DNA from 3 places in the Bacillus sp. AC266 genome. Region 3 is predicted to be linked to each of the others. Evidence: riboswitches for the same ligand, from Rfam matches in the RefSeq annotation. Region 3 holds a riboswitch; each other region holds the start of a gene.
The links. A riboswitch is a leader RNA that binds a small molecule or an ion and turns the genes downstream of it on or off. The one in region 3 is predicted to bind lysine.
Positions count from the first base shown of each region.

Region 1 (6,376 bases), 330 kb from region 3:
AAAGCTACGATGGGATTTAGTGCCTGTTAAAGCGGGATAAGTGGGAAAATGATAAAAGTTACCCTGACATTGATAATTTAATTTTATTGAGCGAAATGTACAACGTTACGCTCGATGAATTAATAAAAGGGAATCAAAACTTTAAAGAGAAAATACATATTGATGAAGAAGATGAGGATTTTGAGAAAGAGAATGAGTTTGGTTTTTATATTGGATTTGGTTTGCTAATTATGAGTGCTTTCATTGATTACGAAGGAATTCAAGAGATTTTATTAGGGGCTGCGCTATTCATGATGGTCTTTTATTCCGACGTGAAGAAAGTTATTTTGAATGAATTTCGCTCGTTATTTAAAGGGAAAGATATATATGATAAGAAGTGAGAAGAGTCCGTTATATTTCCTAGGAAAAGGTATTGCGAATAATTTAATTATTTTATAAAGATTTTTAGATATAGGTAATATGTTAAAAAGCTGTTTGTATAGAGTCTTGAAATCTATGTGTAAAATGATAATAAAGTTATTTAATTTTAAAAGCTCAAACGAGTATAGCCCCGTTCTAAAGTTAGGACGGGGCTGAAAATTTAAGTTTTATGGAGTAAGAATGTGCTTCAAATATTTTTAATTCAGTAATGAATATTTCAGTAAAGGCTTTTTATAAAACATCACTTACTTATTTGTTATCGAGTTCTTCCGCCAAACCAATTAGAATTCCTTCGGTTCCACGAATGTAGCAGAGTCGATACGAGTTCTCATACTGAACTACTTCTCCAACGAGCTGAGCACCATGCTTAGTAAGTCTGGATACCATTTCGTCAATGCCCTCGACGGTGAACATGACGCGCAGATAACCGAGGGCGTTTACAGGAGCTGTCCGGTGATCTGCTATAGTAGGTGGGGTGAGAAATCGCGAAAGTTCAATTCGGCTGTGACCATCTGGCGTAACCATCATAGCAATCTCTACGCACTGAGAACCGAGTCCAGTTACGCGACCAGCCCATTCACCTTCGACAGTAGCTCGCCCTTCGAGTTTTAATCCAATCTCCTTGAAGAAAGAGATTGCGTTATCAAGAGATTCTACAACGATGCTGACATTGTCCATTCTTAGTAATCTGTTGTTTGCCATAGTCTTTATCTCCTTATGTGTAAAAATTTATCCCGCTATTTGCGGGCAATAAGACTCCCACCTCAAAATTCGGCGAATGCGAGGAAGTTAGGTGGGAGATAACTGCCCGATTGTTGAATAGAATGACTTGCTTCCGTTTTTTAACAATTTTATTGTTCTTCAAACGACTTGATTTTAAACTAAATAACCTTTTTCTCACTTTCCACTATGCAAACAGCTTTCTATTTATATAGGAAGGAAATAGATTCATATAATTTGTTGTAAGTTTTACTGGTGGAAATTAAATCATTTGCACTAAAGGTTCAATTTTCGCCATAAATGATTGATGAAGTGCTTCAACACCCGTTACTAAATGAAGACGGTCAATAACGACAGATACTTTAATTTCTGATGTACTTACCATTTTAATATGAATATCTTCTTCTTTTAAAGTAGTGAACATATTCGCAGCAACTCCTGGGTTAGATACCATACCAGATCCTACAATTGATACTTTTGCTAAATGATTTTCATGTTCTACAGATTCGTAGTGAAGTGCTTCTTGATGTTGTTCCAATACTTCTAATGTTTCTCTTAAATCATTAGAATGGATTGAGAAGGAGAGGTGAACAGTTCCTTCATTTGTAATACTTTGAATAATAATATCCACATTAATATGTGCTGCTGCTAATGTAGAGAAAACTGTTGAAAGTGCACCTTGTTCTAATCCTTTAATTGTGACGCGTGTAATATTATCCTCAAATGCAATACCTTTAACGATTGATTGTTGTTCCATGTTACATTCTCCCCTTACAATTGTTCCGTTTTCTTGTTCCATACTTGAGCGAACTTCTAAAATTACATTATGATTTTTAGCAAATTCAACAGCGCGTGGGTGTAATACGCCAGCACCGAGGTTGGCAAGCTCTAACATTTCGTCATAAGAAATTTCATCTAATTTATAAGCATCTTGTACAACTCGTGGATCAGTCGTATATACGCCGGTCACATCCGTATAAATATCACATTTTTTTGCTTTTAGTGCAGCAGCTAATGCGACAGCAGTCGTATCAGAGCCACCGCGGCCAAGTGTGGTAATTTCATTTTCTTCACTTACTCCTTGGAAACCAGCTACTATAACAATCGTGCCTTCAGTAAGGTGAGACTGAATACGAGTAGTGTTAATGTCAATAATCCGTGCACTACTATGTACAGATTCTGTCGTAATACCAGCTTGCCATCCTGTTAATGAAATTGCGTTATAACCTTTTGTTTGTAGTGCCATTGTTAATAATGAAATGGTTACTTGTTCTCCTGTAGATAGGAGCATATCCATTTCACGTTTACTTGGATTTTCAGTAATAGCGTTAGCAAGTGCTACAAGTTTATCCGTACTTTTTCCCATTGCTGAAACGACAGAGACAATACTATGTCCTCGTTCATATTCTTCAATAATTAAATTTGCTACATGTTGAATGCGTTCGACGCTTCCGACAGAAGTACCGCCAAATTTTTGTACAATCGTTTCCATTACGAATTCCTTCTTTCGTCCATTTTTAAGAATAGGTTAGGACATATACAAATCCCAATATTCCTGTAGTTACCAGAGAGAAAAACAAAAAACACCATCTCAAATAAGTGAGGATGGTGCTGTTACAGGAAAAGGGAAACAGAAAACGGAGCTAATAAAAAAACCGCCAAAAAAGGAATATCATAAAAATGATATCTCTTTTTTGTAGATAGCTCTTCATACGTACACGTCTGTACATATGACAGTTCTGTTTCTATTCGAAAACAGCCCCAATTGATAAATGCAGAGAAATTTATCAATTTCGGCAACACTTCCTTTCCTCTAAAATCATAGACATCTCTGTGTCTCCTTTAGAATACTTATAAGCGTTGCAACCTCTATCTCACGTTTTAGGCGAGAGTGTATGATTTATGAAGTTGTTGGTAACATTTGTTTTATAATAATTTAAATTTTTCAGGGAATCAAGTGTTTTTTGTATTTTTTTGAAATTCTATCTTTTTATTAAATTAGTTTGTGAAAAATGTAGCAAAATCGATTCATTGCATGTACATTGAAAATATAGCGCATGGGAGGTGGAAGGATGGGGAAGAAAAAGCCTATTTATGTAGCCACAGAAATGAACACAACAATGGAGAAACTATGGGCATATACACAAGAGCCTGATATACATACAGAGTGGGATGCTCGTTTTACTGAGATTTCGTATTTAGAAAAAAAAGAGGGAGAACCACAGAAGTTTTTATATAAAACAAAGATCGGATTTGGACTTGAAATAGCCGGAGAAGGGGAATCGATAGGTGAAATAAGAAAAGAAACTGGAGAACGCATTTCCTCTTTAAAATTTTGGACAGACAATCAATTATCACTTATACAAATAGGGCGTGGTTATTGGAAGTATACACCGAATGAAGAACATATTCATTTTGAAACGCAATATGATTATGATACGAGATTTGGTCGTATAGGAAATGTGATAGATTTATATGTTTTTCGTCCACTATTAGGTTGGGCGACAGCATGGAGTTTTGATGCTTTAAAATTATGGTTAGAAAAGGGACTTCATCCTAAGTTGCTAATTAGAAGAACGATGACGTATTGGCTAGTTTGCTTTTTATTTGCTTTCGTATGGTTATATCAAGGGATTGTACCGAAATTGATGTTTACTCATTCAGAAGAAGTAAAGATGCTTTCTGCACTAATCGGATCGAATGAAAGTAGTATTTTTATACTTAAAATAGTTGGATTTTTAGAAATAATATGGGGTGTTATGTGGCTATTTCCACTTCAAAAGCGAAAACTATTTATATTGCATATTATATTGTTGATAGTTTTAACATTAGCGGCAGGATCGACGAATATCGCTAGTTTTACGCAACCGTTTAATCCGATTACATTAAATTTTCTTCTAATAGGGTTATCGATTGTCGGTTATATAAATAGCACGAATTTGCCAAGCGCAAAAAATTGCAAGAGGACGAGAAAGGGATAAGTATATGGTTAATATTTATGAAAGATTATTAGGGGATTCTTATAAAAGGCTTCATCCAAAATTGCAGGAACGATATGCGATAACAAAGGAAAATAGCTTTATTGGGGAAGGGGAAATGGATGAAATTTATGGAGGATCTTTTTTCGTTAAATTAATATTAAAAATTACATCGAAGTTTCGAATGTTTTTCTCTGAGCGAGGGCAAAAAGTTTCGTTTGTGATACATAATACCGCTGAGCGAGATGAACATGGAAATGAGTTTGTACGGTGGAATCGTACTTTTTATTTTCATAATAAGAAAAGATATTTTAACGCTGTTATGCAGTTGGATGAAGAGAATAATGAAATTGTAGATTATTTTGGTGAGCCACATTTACTCGTTTCTACATTGAATTTTTATATTGATGAAAAAGGCGGGATGCATATTTCTTCAAAGAAACAATGGTTTTTTATGTTTGGAAGAAAAATCCCGTTACCAAAATTTTTATATGGAGAGGCAAAAATTGTTGAAAGTTATGATGATGCACTGCAATGTTTTCGAATTCATGTACAAGTACGGAATCCGTTAATTGGTTCGTTATTTTCATATAAGGGAACATTTGTGGAAAGGGAATAAACGATATGAAAAATATACTATTTGGGCTTGCTTGCTATATTATTTTTCTAATATGTGAGTGGTCAAATGTAAACCCAGTTGAAGCAATTATTTTATTATCTATTTTGTTATTTATACCGATGTCTTTTTGTATTATTGATAAGAAAAAAAGAAATGGATCGTATGTATTATTTTATAAATTTGTATCGTTTTTATATCCAATTGCAGCAATCAGTGCAATGCTAGCTTTCGTAACAAATCACTATTTCTTTGCGCTACTTTGGTTTGCATATACAGGAATCATTGCGTTATTTGGTGTAAGTAGATTGTTAGAAAGAGGATGGAAACCGATAGAAGAGACGGCTATCGATAGTGCATTTATTTATTTGTTTTTAGGTGGTTTTTGGTTTTTTGCTTCAGTAGCAAAGGTTTCAATTATGCACTTTAGTTCTGACATTGTTTTACTTACAGCGGCACACTTTCATTACTCGGCATTTCTATTGCCGTTATCAGTTGGTTTACTTGGAAGGAAAAGAGAAAAGAGAAGTAAAGTGTATGATGCTATTATGTTTATCATAGTCATTTCACCTATGACAGTTGCGATAGGAATTACATACTCAAGGATATTTGAATTTTTTGCAGTGTTCATATATTTATGTGCGATTTATGGATATGGAGTTTACGTGTGGAGAACGAAATTCAATGCTATAAGTGCGAAGGTACTTTTAGTTCTTTCTTCTAGCACACTTATGGTAACAATAATGTTTTCACTCATATATTCATACGGAAATTTCAAACAAGTAATGACGATTACAATTGCACAAATGGTTTGGATTCACGGTGTTGTAAATGGAATTGGAGTAGCGTTACCAGCATTTGTTGGTTGGATGATTGAAAAGAGTACTCCGAATTATAAATATTACGGGAAAACAATGAGCAGGTTAAGAGGAAATGCGACAGTTGGTGAAGCATTTTTACATAACAGAAATTTAATAGATCGCAAGGAATACAAAGGTTTAGTTGATAAAATGAATGATTTTCATAGTGAGGCATTTGACATGGCGAAGATTCCTTTAAGTATTATTCGTTTTTATGAAAATACAAAAGAGTATGAGTTACAATCGCATATAAAATGGACTCGTTGGTTCCGTCCGGTTGCATTTTGTTATGAGAAAATGAGTAAGCGTGTAGGACAAATACATTTAGGAATGGGCGGCAAGTGGGAAACGATGCATGGCTCTATCATTGGGATAATAGATGAGAAGGATGGAAGAGAGAATGTAAGGGCTTGGCTAAGAAAAAATGAAGCAGGGGAGACAATTTTTGTAGCTCTTTATTCAAAGCATACATACAAGAAAGATACATATATGAATATCGCATTACCTTTACCATATTCGAATATGACTGGTATTTTGAAGTTATGCAATGATGATAATGCTTTAATCATTACAAGTAAGTTAAGAGAGAATGGCAGGGGAGATGAGGGGATTTATTTACATACTCGTTTCTTTACAATACGTTTACCATTAGCAGAGACTTTTATTATTAAAGAGCGCAACGATCAAATATTAGAAGCTAATCATAGAATGTGGATATTTGGAGTTAAGTTTTTAGAAATTGATTATGAGATTAAGAAAATAGAGGGAAAGTAAGAAAAGCT
Region 1 is NZ_CEEDEC010000003.1:154,310-160,685, reverse strand. It holds partial or broken gene AC0IXC_RS13990 (helix-turn-helix domain-containing protein) at 39-380, shown strand; gene AC0IXC_RS13985 (VOC family protein) at 670-1,122, opposite strand; gene AC0IXC_RS13980 (aspartate kinase) at 1,403-2,632, opposite strand; lysine riboswitch at 2,834-3,020, opposite strand; gene AC0IXC_RS13975 (DoxX-like family protein) at 3,213-4,121, shown strand; gene AC0IXC_RS13970 (DUF4166 domain-containing protein) at 4,126-4,737, shown strand; gene AC0IXC_RS13965 (YndJ family protein) at 4,743-6,368, shown strand.
Region 1: another riboswitch for lysine. It lies ahead of AC0IXC_RS13980 (aspartate kinase); the one in region 3 lies ahead of lysA (diaminopimelate decarboxylase).

Region 2 (6,376 bases), on a different contig from region 3:
ATAGAACGTTAGTTGATTATATGGTAACTGTATTAAGTGAGAATCATTATGTGAAAACAACAACGATTCAAGATGGATACAGTATTAAGGAAGAGCAAGAAAAGTTTTTATGGGCTGATGTTGTAATTTATCAAACACCTATTTACTGGTTTAGTGTACCGGGATTATTTAAAACGTATATGGATGAAGTGTATGAATACGGTTTGTTCTTTAAAGGTGCAGATGAATACGGAACAGGTGGTTTATTAAAAGAGAAGCAGTATATGTTTTCTACAACTTGGAATGCACCTGAAAAAGCATTCGGAGATAAGACGAAGTTCTTTGAAGGAGAAAGTTTAGAATCAGCACTTAGTCATTTACATCGTGTGCAGAAGTTTATTGGTATGAGTCCGTTAAAGAGCTTTGCTTGTTATGATGTGGTGAAAAATCCTACTGTTGAGAAGTATTTAGAGAACTTGAAGAACCATTTAGAAGAAGTCATTCAATAATTACAGTCATAATATGTAGGCTTATTCATTTATACAATTGGATTTACAATACTCGGAGTGAGCTATAGTTTATGGATCTTATTAATCGCAGGGCTTTTCCAAACTGTAGGAGAGATGATGTATGTGCCAGTTCGTCAATCTATTATGGCAGATATGGTGCCGAATGAGGCAAGAGGCTCTTATATGGCGATTAACGGAATGGTCTTTCAAGTTGCGAAAATGAATGGTGCATTAGGTGTTATGCTAGGGTCATTTATTGCATCTTGGGGCATGAGTGCTCTATATTTCATCGTTGGTATGAGCAGTATTTTATTATTTATGAAGGCGATAGGGAAAGAGAAGTATCAGAATGAAGGAAATGTTTCTCAGATTGGATGAAACTATATAAAAGCGAACCAGTTATACTGGGACTCGCTTTTTATATAATTTTTAAAACGGATCAACTTCAGCTAAATCAGGATTGGCGTTAGGGTTTGTTAATAAGGTTTTCAGCTCACCTACTTCTGAGAGAGCGACGAGGATATAACCACTAATAAGGACGATGAGTCCGATGACTCGTAATGTTTGCAATTTAATGTCACGGCTATTTTCTTCTGAGTTGTTTTGGGGCGTTGCAGGTGGATTGTTGTTCATAATAGAGCTCCTATCTTTTTTATTTATATGTGCGAAATCATTATTAACTTATGGATAGGAATCGTATAGTCATTTTCACTATATGAGAACTGCCTATGAAAAGTGATTAGAAATTTTGGGACGAGAAAAGAGGCTGTCTCAAAAAATCATTAAAGATGAAGAAATGTTTCATATGGTGTTAATTTTGTTTTTTACAAATAAAAAGGTTAACCAAAGTAGTTATTTAGCTACTTTGGTTAACCTATAATAACTATCCTAATATACGCAATGATTCTTCAATAAACACTGGGATGTCCTCTGGTTGTCTACTTGTTACTAGCTGATTTTGGCATACAACCACTTCTTTATCATGAAAATTTCCACCGGCATTTTTCAAATCGACCGCAATGGATTTATATCCAGTCACATCGCGTCCTTCAAGTGTTTGTGCAGTGATGAGTAATTGGGGGCCGTGACAAATAGCAAAAACAGGTTTTTTCGCATCCATAAATGCTTTGCTAAAGCGAACAAAACGTTCATCTGCACGAAGTATATCTGGGGAAAATCCGCCTGGTATAAAGAGGGCATCAAAGTTCTCTGGAGAAACATCATCAATACTTTTATCAATTACGACTTCACTTTTTCCTTGTTTACCGTGTACCGTTTTACCTTTTTCCATTTCAATAGTTGTTAATTCGTATCCCTTTTGATTAAAAGCTTCTACTGGCTCTGTGTATTCTGTGTCCTCGAAATAATCCGTTATTAAAATAGCAATTTTTTTACTCATTGCAATCAGCTCCTTATATTATATAATCGGTTCCAGAATCGTCCTTGAGCAACGCCTTTTATAAAGTGAAACCTTAATTCATATTTTTTCATTCCCTCCAGTTCCTTTGCCCTGTTAATTTAATAACTACCCTTTTTATTAGGACGTAAACATGTATTATCGTTTTTGTATGTAAAAATCATAAAATATCGGTTGTTTCAGTGATTCTTGTTTGAGGAAGAAAAATAAAAAAGCCAAGGAGGTAATTTATTTTTCCCTTGGCTTTTAAGATAATTCTTTTCGTTAAAACGAAGAAACGCGTCGCTTCGTTTTTGGTACAATAATAAATTTTATCCAGATTAACCCGATAATCATAATGATAAGACTATGTGAAAATTGCCCTGTAGCAATGAGTATAATACTTGAAAATACAATGAGTTGAATGCTTAGCAATATAAAGATTAAGCGGAGAAATTGATTCATTCGTTTTTCAGTATCAATTGGATATAATGCTACAATAATATTTCCTGAAAAATATTTCCACAGGGAACGGAGCTGCATAGAAATCATATATAGGACGATATAAGCGAAAGCACCTTTTACATATATATTCGGAATAAAATATAGAGCGAAAGCACCGATCAACCCTAAGCGAATATATATACCGAAATAATCATTACCGCGTAAAAATGCTAGTGTATGTAAATAGAAGAAAGTTGCTCGTTTTTTATGTAATAAAGGTTCAATCCAATTTGTAAGCCATTTTCTTTTATTTACTTGCTTATTCAGTTGCGGAACATCGGTGAAAATGCTAGCAAATTGATAGAAACGAACGTCCATTTTTTCTTCTTGTTCGATTATGTAATCCCACGGTATTCGTTTTGTAGGTTGTTTCTTCGTGTATAGAAGCAGGAAAGCAAGAAGTAAGAGTAGTCCGCCTAACACGATCACATTTGCAGTATAAAACAGCATGTAAATGATCAGGGCGTTACAAGCAATACGAATGATAAACCATATGCTTTTTTCATAACTATCACGCCATATCCAATGTATGTATATGTTCCAGCTCTTTAGAATCATTAAAATTATAAAGATTGTACATAAAAAAGGTACGGTTAGTTGTAATGATTGAATGGCAAGTGGTACGAGAATAAGGAATGTAAATAATAATGGGAAAAGCTGAATGATGTAATTATATAGAAGAGATTTTTTAAAATAAGAAGTTAATTTCTCTTCTAGTGCTAGTAAATAGACAGCATCGGGCTTTTGAATAAATGTACGTATTGGGCATCTCGTTATAATCGCTGTTAAGACGATTGTAATAAGCAATAGAGATATTCCTTTAGAAGGATCCGTTTTAAGAAACTTAGCGTAATAATATGCACCTACACATGAGACGAAGATGAAGCTATATAGTAAACCGTTAATCATACGTGCAAAGTATGTGATGGCATTTTGAATATGTTGTTGAAAGCGAGAGCTCCATAGTGATTCGATTGACATGTTTTTCACCTCTTTTTTCTATTATATATGTTTTATAAAGTAAAAAACGAGCAAATTGCGTTACGCAACTTGCTCGTTTTTCTTTTCTTTATTTTTTTTCTGATCACGATTCATTAATGGATAGAAGGCAAAGCCAATCCCGAATAAACCAATTCCGAGAAGAAATGTTTTTATATCGGATGCGCCGGTTTTAATAACCCATAGTGCATAGCAAAGTGCGATAACTGCAACTACACCATCCATAATTCTTGAACCCATTTCATTCTTATATGTTTCACCAGTTGCGACTAGTTTTAACTGGAAGATTGGTGAAACGAGATATGGAATGAGGTAGGCCAGTGTTGATACGGTAATAACGAATGTATAAGCTTCCGCAATTGTTCCTGATAATGTTGAGAATAAGAACACTTGCGACATAATGTTTGTTAATCGTAGTGAATGAATTGGACTTCCTTTTTTATTCGTTTTTGCGAAGAAGGAAGGGAAGAAACCTTCTTTTGCTGCTTGATAAGGTACTTCTGAGCTTAATAAAATCCAGCCTAATATTGAACCGAATAGGGAAGTAAGAGCAAGTAATGCCATAAGTTTCCCGCCGCCATGACCCATTGCAGCGTTTAATGCATCTGCTAATGGACGTTCAGAAGCTTGTAATTTATCAACGTGAAGTACACCCATTGTTAAAATTGTAATTCCTAAGTAAATTGCAACTGTGATAAGTAATCCTGCAACAGTTGCGCGTTTTACCGTTTTTGGAGAGGTAGCTCGGTTTGATAAAAGAACGGCTGATTCAATCCCGATAAATGCCCAAAGTGTTGTAAGAGCAGCTAAGTTTACTTGTGAAAGTAGACCGTGTGATACGCCTTCTTTATCGATCATTGGTGTGTACCATTGTCCAAACTTTGAAGCTTCGAACGCAAATAACGTAACAATGATGAATAGAAGGAATCCAGTTACTTTCGTTGTTGTTGCTAAGAAGTTTAGCTTCCCAGCTCCGCTTACACCGTTTGTTAAAATTAAATGTGTTCCCCAAAGTAAGATGGAACAAATAGTAAATGTAATTAGTTTTCCAACTTCTATATTGAAAGAGCCAATTGAAAATAGTAGTCGTGTATCTTTCATAATTGGGAAGAAGAGCGATAAATATCCCGCGAAAGATGTAATAATGGCAACGTTACTTGCCCAGTTTGCAACCCAATATCCCCATACCATGCTGAAACCAGCCATTTTCTTTCTTTTTGGTGTTGAGAATAAAGCATATGCATGACTTTGTGGTCCTGTCGTTAAATCAGGACGACGAATTGCTAAATTACCGAAAACAAGAGCTAGCATTAAAACACCAAACCCTGTTGTTAACCAAGCTAAAGTGACACCGAGTGGGCTTGCTGTTTGTGCTAACGTACTTGGCACCATGAAAATACCAGCGCCAACCATGTTACCGACAACGAAAGCTGTTAGTACCCAAAAGCCCCATTTTTTTTGTTGCATAGAAAATACCTCCAAAGTTAGTATAACCAAGTCAAGCGAGGAGATATGTATGTCTTCCTGATAAGGAAGAGAAGGTTCAAACAAAACAAAAAAAGCACGTAATTTGCCGCTACATGCTTTCTATCTTATAAGAAACCCACGACATACCTCTCGATAGCTCTCCACAAACGAAACGTTTGTGACAGTTCTGCACTTATTAAATGCAGACCCAGCAAGCGTGCATGGTGGACACGACTTACTTCGGCAATCATTCCTTTCTCATTTCTTCATCAATGCCACTACATCTCCTGAAATGATACTCTTAATGACTGCAACCTCTACCTCACCGAGATACGAATGAGGATTTATGTATTAAATTAACATGTTTAAGAGTAACAAATGTATTTTTATACGTCAATGGATATAGTAATAATCAGATTATAGAGAAGAATTTGTTATTAGGTCCCGGAGGATTTTAACTAAAAAGCAGCTGACCTAAATATTAGATCAGCTGCTACATATAAGATTAAACTAAGTTTAATACAGTTACTTTTTGACGAGTCATAGACTCAAGGCTCTTACGAATACCTTGTGCGCCCATACCTGAACCTTTTACACCGATGAATGGGAAGTGGTCAGGGCCGCGCTCTGTGCGTCCGTTAATTTGAACAGAACCAGTGTCGATTTTGTTAGCAATTGCAAATGCTTTGTTAATGTCTTTTGTGAAGACACTTGCTTGCAGACCGAACTCTGATTTGTTAGCAATTTCAATCGCTTGTTCGTCAGAAGAAACACGGATGATTGGAAGGATTGGGCCAAATGGCTCTTCCCAAGCAACTTTCATTTCTTCTGTTACGTTGTCGATTAATGTTGGATAAATTAGGTTGCGCTCACGTTTGTTACCGATAACGATTGTTGCACCTTTTTCAGCAGCATCGTCAATTAAACCTTGAACGAAGTCAGCAGATTTGTCGTCGATTAATGGAACGATTGTGCTGTTTTGTTCTGGAGATCCAACTGATAGTTCAGCTACTTGCTCTTTTAATAAGCCAGCTAGTTCGTCTGCTACATTTTCATGTACAAGTACACGCTTAATAGCTGTACAACGTTGACCTGAGTAAGAGAATGCACCGCTTACGATATGCTTTGCAGCTTCTTGTAAGTCTGCATCTTCACAAACGATACCAGGATCTTTACCACCAAGTTCTAATACAAGTGGAATCATCGCAGCTTTTTTCGCTAAATGTTTACCTGTATTTGTACCACCTGTGAACGATACCATATTTACGCCAGGATGTTCTACTAAGTAGTCACCAATTACAGAACCGCGTCCTGTAGCTACGTTTACAAGACCTTTTGGAAGGCCAGCTTTATGAAGTGCTTCAACCATTTTAACACCGCTAATTGCACCTTGAGTTGCTGGTTTGAAGATAACAGCGTTACCCATAATAAGTGCTGGTGCAAGTTTTGCAGCAGATAAGTTTACTGGGTAGTTAAATGGTGCAATTGCTAATACAACACCAAGTGGTGCGCGCTGAATAAT
Region 2 is NZ_CEEDEC010000005.1:297,123-303,498, reverse strand. It holds gene AC0IXC_RS21505 (NAD(P)H-dependent oxidoreductase) at 1-488, shown strand, start outside; partial or broken gene AC0IXC_RS21500 (MFS transporter) at 501-866, shown strand; gene AC0IXC_RS21495 (hypothetical protein) at 918-1,121, opposite strand; gene AC0IXC_RS21490 (type 1 glutamine amidotransferase domain-containing protein) at 1,372-1,887, opposite strand; gene AC0IXC_RS21485 (ABC transporter permease) at 2,170-3,369, opposite strand; gene AC0IXC_RS21480 (amino acid permease) at 3,430-4,854, opposite strand; lysine riboswitch at 5,001-5,182, opposite strand; gene gapN (NADP-dependent glyceraldehyde-3-phosphate dehydrogenase) at 5,360-6,376, opposite strand, start outside.
Region 2: another riboswitch for lysine. It lies ahead of AC0IXC_RS21480 (amino acid permease); the one in region 3 lies ahead of lysA (diaminopimelate decarboxylase).

Region 3 (6,376 bases):
CGTAAAAAGAGGGGAGAGTTGCATCTCCTCTTTTTTTATGGGGAAAAGTGTCGATTTTCAAAACTATAATCAAATTCCTTGGTTTTTATATGTAGATTTCTTACAATGAAATATAAGAGATATCATATTTTGTATAGAAGAGGTGTTAGTAGTGGCGAAAATATTAGTAGCAGGGAAAATTCCAGAAATCGGATTAGAATTATTGAAAAATCATGATGTAGAAATGTACAATAAAGAAGAATTAATTAGTGTAGAAGAGTTAGCAGAACGTGTAAAAGATAAAGATGCACTTTTAAGCTTACTTTCTACGAAGGTATCGAAAGAGGTTATTGACGCAGCACCAAACTTGAAAATTATCGCAAATTATGGTGCTGGTTACGATAATATTGATTACACATATGCAGGAGAAAAAGGAATTGCGGTAACGAATACACCGAAAGTATCAACTGAAGCGACAGCAGAATTAACATTTGCACTTCTTTTAGCAGCTGCACGTAGAATTCCTGAAGGTGATACGTTATGTCGTACAACTGGATTTAACGGATGGGCACCGTTATTCTTCTTGGGCCGCGAAGTACACGGTAAGACAATCGGAATTATTGGCCTTGGAGAAATCGGGAAGGCAGTTGCAAAGCGTGCGAGAGCATTTGGAATGAATGTTTTATATACAGGACCAAATCGAAAGCCTGAAGCTGAAAGTGAACTGGAAGCGACATACGTAACGTTGGAAGAATTATTACAAACAGCGGACTTTATTACAATTAACTGTGCTTATAATCCGAAATTACATCATATGATTGATGAAGAACAGTTTAAAATGATGAAGAAAACAGCATATATTATAAATGCTTCACGTGGACCAATTATGAATGAATCAGCACTTGCTCATGCACTAAAAACGAATGAAATTGAAGGTGCAGCTCTTGACGTATTTGAATTTGAACCGAAAATTACAGAAGAGCTAAAAGGATTAAAGAATGTAGTACTTGCTCCTCACGTGGGGAATGCAACATTCGAAACACGTGATGCAATGGCTGAAATGGCAGTAAGAAATATTTTAGCTGTATTAAATGGTGAAGAACCTGTAACACCTGTAAATCAAAAAGTATTAGTTACAAAATAAAAAAGAAACCTTCCGTATTTCGGAAGGTTTTTTTATTTTTCTTTATTCGCTTTTTTAGAAGGTCTTTGTCTAATAAATTGAGATAACATATACAAAATGTATAGTGGAATGGCAATGAATAAGAAAACAGAAATGTTGCCAAAACTTGTTTGGTACATTGTGATAATAATTCCAACTAAAAATAGTGTAATAATTATGCTATATCGTGGAATTGGTACATCTTTTAAACTTGGGATACGAACACGGCTCACCATTAAAAATGCGAACGTTACGAATACGGTAATGAGAACAATTTTTGGAATGGTATGTGAAAATAATGTTAAGAAAGCAACAAGCCCTCCTGCTGCAGTAATCGGAACTCCAGTGAAATATTTCATAGAAGTAGATGATGGCGTTACATTAAATCGTGCTAAGCGATATGCTCCGAACAGAGGGAATAATCCCGCTATGTATAGTCCAATGATTCCATAGTTGGAAAAAGATGTGTAATACATTAAAACAGCAGGTGCTGCGCCAAATGTTACAACATCCGCTAGTGAATCAAGCTCTTTTCCCATTTGTGAATCAACGCGTAATAAACGAGCGACACGACCATCAAGACTATCTAACATCATCCCGATCAGTACTAAAATAGCAGCTGATTTATAATATCCTAAAGATGCATAGCCGATTGACAAAAATCCGCTATATAAATTCCCGAGCGTAAATAAGTTTGGAATAGCTGCTCTATACAAAATCTGATCCCTTGCTTTCTGTTATAAATTCTTAATTAGTGTATGAAAGTTTACTTATTTTATCATACCATAAATTTCTTTCTCATACGAAAAAAATTCCCAATTTGTGAAAGATTGTATAGAAGAGAAATTTGAAAAATAAGTAAAAAAAGGAAGCAACTTTTGTAAAGTTGCTTCCTACACTATTCAAATTTCGTTGTCATCGTTCCGGTTTTATATCGATTGTTAGGATCAAATCTTAATAAATCTCCATAAATGAGTTTGTCGGATAATTTTAATTCTGTTTTTGCTTTTTCAATATAAGGCTGACATAGTGTTAAATCAGCTTCTTCACCTGTGCTTCTTTTATAGCACATATTTTTTGTATAAACATAATCTTCCGAAACAAAACTGCCGTCCCGCATTACCATAAGAGGGTCTTTTTCTTTCGTAAATAAGTCTGTTCCAAATTCTACGGATTGATTTGTTTTAATACCAAGTAAATGAAGTAACGTTGGTTTAATATCAATTTGACCAGATACTTTAGAGATGACTTTTCCTTCTTGGCCAGGCACATGAATAATGAGAGGGACGCGTTGTAATTGCATAGAATCAAACGGTGTAATAGCGTCTTTCCCAAGGAACTGAGCCATAGCTGTATTATGGTTTTCAGAAATGCCGTAATGATCACCATAAATGACAATAACGGAATTATCATATAGTCCTTCGTCTTTCAATTGTTTAATAAATAATTTAAGAGCTTCATCCGTGTAACGAACGGTTGGGAAGTAGCGATTTAAAACACCACTTTCGGAATTAAATTCATCAACATATTGATCTTCTGGATTTAGAAGAAATGGAAAATGGTTTGTTAACGTAATGAATTTTGTATAGAACGGTTGTGGTAAAGATTTTAACTTTGGAATAGATTGCTCAAAGAACTCTTTATCTTTTAATCCCCAACCGACAGACATTTGTTCCGTTCCTACGTAATCATTTAAATTAAAGTAACGATCATATCCAAGCGCAGGATACATTACGTCACGATTCCAAAACGTTTTATCGTTTGAATGGAAGACAGCAGAAGAATATCCGTATTTCTTTAATTGTTCTGGTGTGGCAGTGTATTCATTTGTTGCATGAGTAAAGAATACAGAACCACGGTCTAACGGATAAAGGGAATTTTCAACGATAAATTCAGCATCAGAAGTTTTACCTTGTCCCGTTTGATGATAGAAGTTATCGAAATAAAAACTATCTTTAATAAACTCATTTAAAAATGGAGTAATCTCTTTTCCATTTATTTTTTTATTAATAACAAAACTTTGTGTAGATTCCATTGAAATTAAAATTACATTTTTACCCTTTGCAGCTCCAAATAAGTTTTTATCAACTTGTTTATCTTTTGAGTCTGTATAGTTTTTAATTTCAGAGAACCCGTCTCCACTTGCAAATACACGCTCAGCTGAAGACTTAGATTGAAGTGTAATATCAAATAGATGATATGTGTATAACCCTAAATTTTTCACGACAGTTTGACGATCAAACGAGCGTGAGAACATTTGTGGTTTATATATAACTGAAACAACAATTTGTAGTGCTAATAATACTGTTACGCCGCTAAAGAAAGTTCGCTTCTCAGAGCGAGAAAGGGGTGTTTTATCACCAAATGATGGGAATTTACGCGAAATAAACATTAAAATAATTGCGTCTGCAAATAAAAGTAATGTTTTATACGTAAAGAGTTCTTTTATACTCGTCCCTAAGTCAGCCATATTATTTGTTTGGAATAAAACAGGGAAAGTAACAAAATCGTTATAGAACCCGTAAAACATTGCATTTCCAAATAAAATAAATGACAGTATAAAACTAATTACAATAATAATTCGGTTTCGGTACTTAGATGCAAGTAAAGCGAAACCAAAAAATAAAAGTAACGAAGCTAGTGGGTTAATAAAAAGCATAAACTCTTCAAAGAAGTTATCAATTCTAATATCAAATGCTAGCTTGTACACAATATATGTTTTTATCCATAATAAAACGACTGCAACTAGTGCAAATCGCAGTTTTGGAAACAGATTTTGTAGCATAATATACTCCTCTCCTAAAAGCATGACGGTTCTTGTGAGCCGGTTTGATTAGCGCCTCATTTTATATATACGAACAGTCCTTTGTTATTATGTTTATTATACTATGAGTATCATTATACGAAAATAAAAGAGAGTTGTGGGCTTTTTTATAATAATTGAGTAGAAAAAGGGCAGTGGGAGACAATAAAACGGAGTTTCTATGTATGATAATTATCGTGCGCAAAAAGAATCGAGTAATAAAACGGAGGTTATAATGCGAAAATTATTATATTTTATAGTATGCAGTAGTGTTATACTTTTTGCTTTACCGAGTGTGTCGGTAGCACAATATGATGCACCCCTTATGGAAGATGCCCTTTATTCTGTTTTATTTCCAAAAATAAATAAGGCAATTGAAAAACAATATGGGAGCTTGAAGCCTTATCAATGTCCTAAAATTATTAGTTTAAAAAAAGTGTATAGTGGTACATATTTATTTCAAGCGAGTATTGAAGTAACGAAGTATGAACAGGTTGGTGGGAAAATTGTTCCACCATTTGAGAAGGTAACGATTACATTTAATAACGAAGAGGGCGAATGGGAAGTGACAAAGGTTTCAGTAAAGCGCTTACCAAATGATACAAAATTAAACTGTAAAAAAACAATATAAAAAATTGTTTGACAAATAAAATGGTCCTTTGGTATTGTTAATAGCAACAATTAGATGTTTGAAAATTAAATAGACTTACCTCATCTACTCTCAAAGGTAGAGGCCGCGATAGGAAAGAGTAAGCTATGGGAGATTTAATGGAATCTGTGATCATAGGTTGAAAGGGACTATTGCCGAAATATAAGAATAACCATCTTATTCATATATTGGGACTGCATTGAATAAATGTAGTACTGTCATAAGATTTATTTTATGAAGAGCTATTTGGAGATGTTGATGCGGTTTCTTATTTTGAGGAGATAACAACTCGTTTATTTTTTCAATATATATTTTTCCTAATAAGAAACGCGTGTGAACATTGTTCCGCGCGTTTTTTGTCTATCTAAAAGCGTGCTGCAATGAATAGAAGATTGGGGTTATGAGTTTTAGAGGAAATAAGGGAGGAATTTAAATGTATTTACACGGCACAAGCCGAATCAATGGGCAAGGACACTTAGAAATTGGTGGGTGCGATACGACGCAGCTAGCAAAACAATACGGAACACCACTTTATGTATACGATGAAGAGTCTATTCGAGGAAAGTGCCGCGCGTTTCATCGTGCTTTTAAAGAAAGTGGTTTCTCTTATCAAGTAGCATATGCAAGCAAGGCGTTCTTGTGCATGGAGATGTGCCGAGTAGCTCGTGAAGAGAATATGTCTTTAGATGTTGTTTCTGGAGGAGAATTATATACTGCGCTCCAAGCTGGTTTTCCGGCATCGCGTATTCATTTTCACGGAAATAATAAAACAGAAGAAGAAATGATTATGGCTCTTCAGGCGAATATCGGTTGTTTTGTAGTAGATAATTTCTTAGAATTAGAAATCTTACATGATTTAGCAATGCAACATGGGAAATTTGTGAACATATTAATCCGTGTAACGCCTGGAGTAGAGGCACATACACACGAATATATAACAACAGGTCAAGAGGATTCGAAATTTGGATTTGGTGTTTCAAATGGTCAAGCGATGCAAGCAATTGAGCTTGCCTTGCAAAAATCAAATTATAATGTGCTAGGAATTCACTCGCACATCGGATCACAAATATTTGAAACGGCTGGATTTGTTCGAGCAATTGAAGTACTCCGCCAATTTTTAGAAGAAGTGAGAGAGCGAACACATTATGTGATGAAAGTATTAAATGTGGGCGGAGGTTTCGGTATACGTTATACGGATTCAGATACACCGTTAACACTTGAAACGTATGTGCACGCTGTAACAAGTACGATAAGAGAGCAGTTTACATTATGTGAATATCCGCTTCCAGAAATATGGATTGAACCAGGTCGTAGTATCGTAGGTGATGCTGGAACAACACTTTATACAGTCGGAGCGGTGAAAGAGATTCCTGGCATTCGGAAATATGTTTCAGTCGATGGTGGAATGACAGATAATTTAAGACCAGCTCTATACGGAGCCCGTTATGAGGCGATGTTGGCGAATCGAGGGAATGATAAGAATGAGGAACTCGTTTCGATTGCTGGGAAATGCTGTGAAAGTGGAGATATGCTGATTTGGGATATTAACTTACCGCAAGTTGCTTCTTCTGATTTACTAGCAATTTCTTGCACGGGGGCATATGGGTACTCGATGGCGAATAATTATAATCGTATTCGTAGACCAGCTGTCGTCTTTGCAAAAGGCGGGACGTCACAAATTGTCGTAGAACGTGAAACATATGAAAATATCATTGGGAACGATCGCATACGTATTAAAGAGCTGGTGTGAATGAGAAAGAAGGAGTTGTCTAGTAAAGGCAGC
Region 3 is NZ_CEEDEC010000003.1:483,600-489,975, reverse strand. It holds gene AC0IXC_RS15720 (YozQ family protein) at 1-5, shown strand, start outside; gene AC0IXC_RS15715 (2-hydroxyacid dehydrogenase family protein) at 143-1,123, shown strand; gene pssA (CDP-diacylglycerol--serine O-phosphatidyltransferase) at 1,156-1,857, opposite strand; gene AC0IXC_RS15705 (LTA synthase family protein) at 2,040-3,926, opposite strand; gene AC0IXC_RS15700 (DUF3888 domain-containing protein) at 4,180-4,575, shown strand; lysine riboswitch at 4,665-4,846, shown strand; gene lysA (diaminopimelate decarboxylase) at 5,027-6,343, shown strand.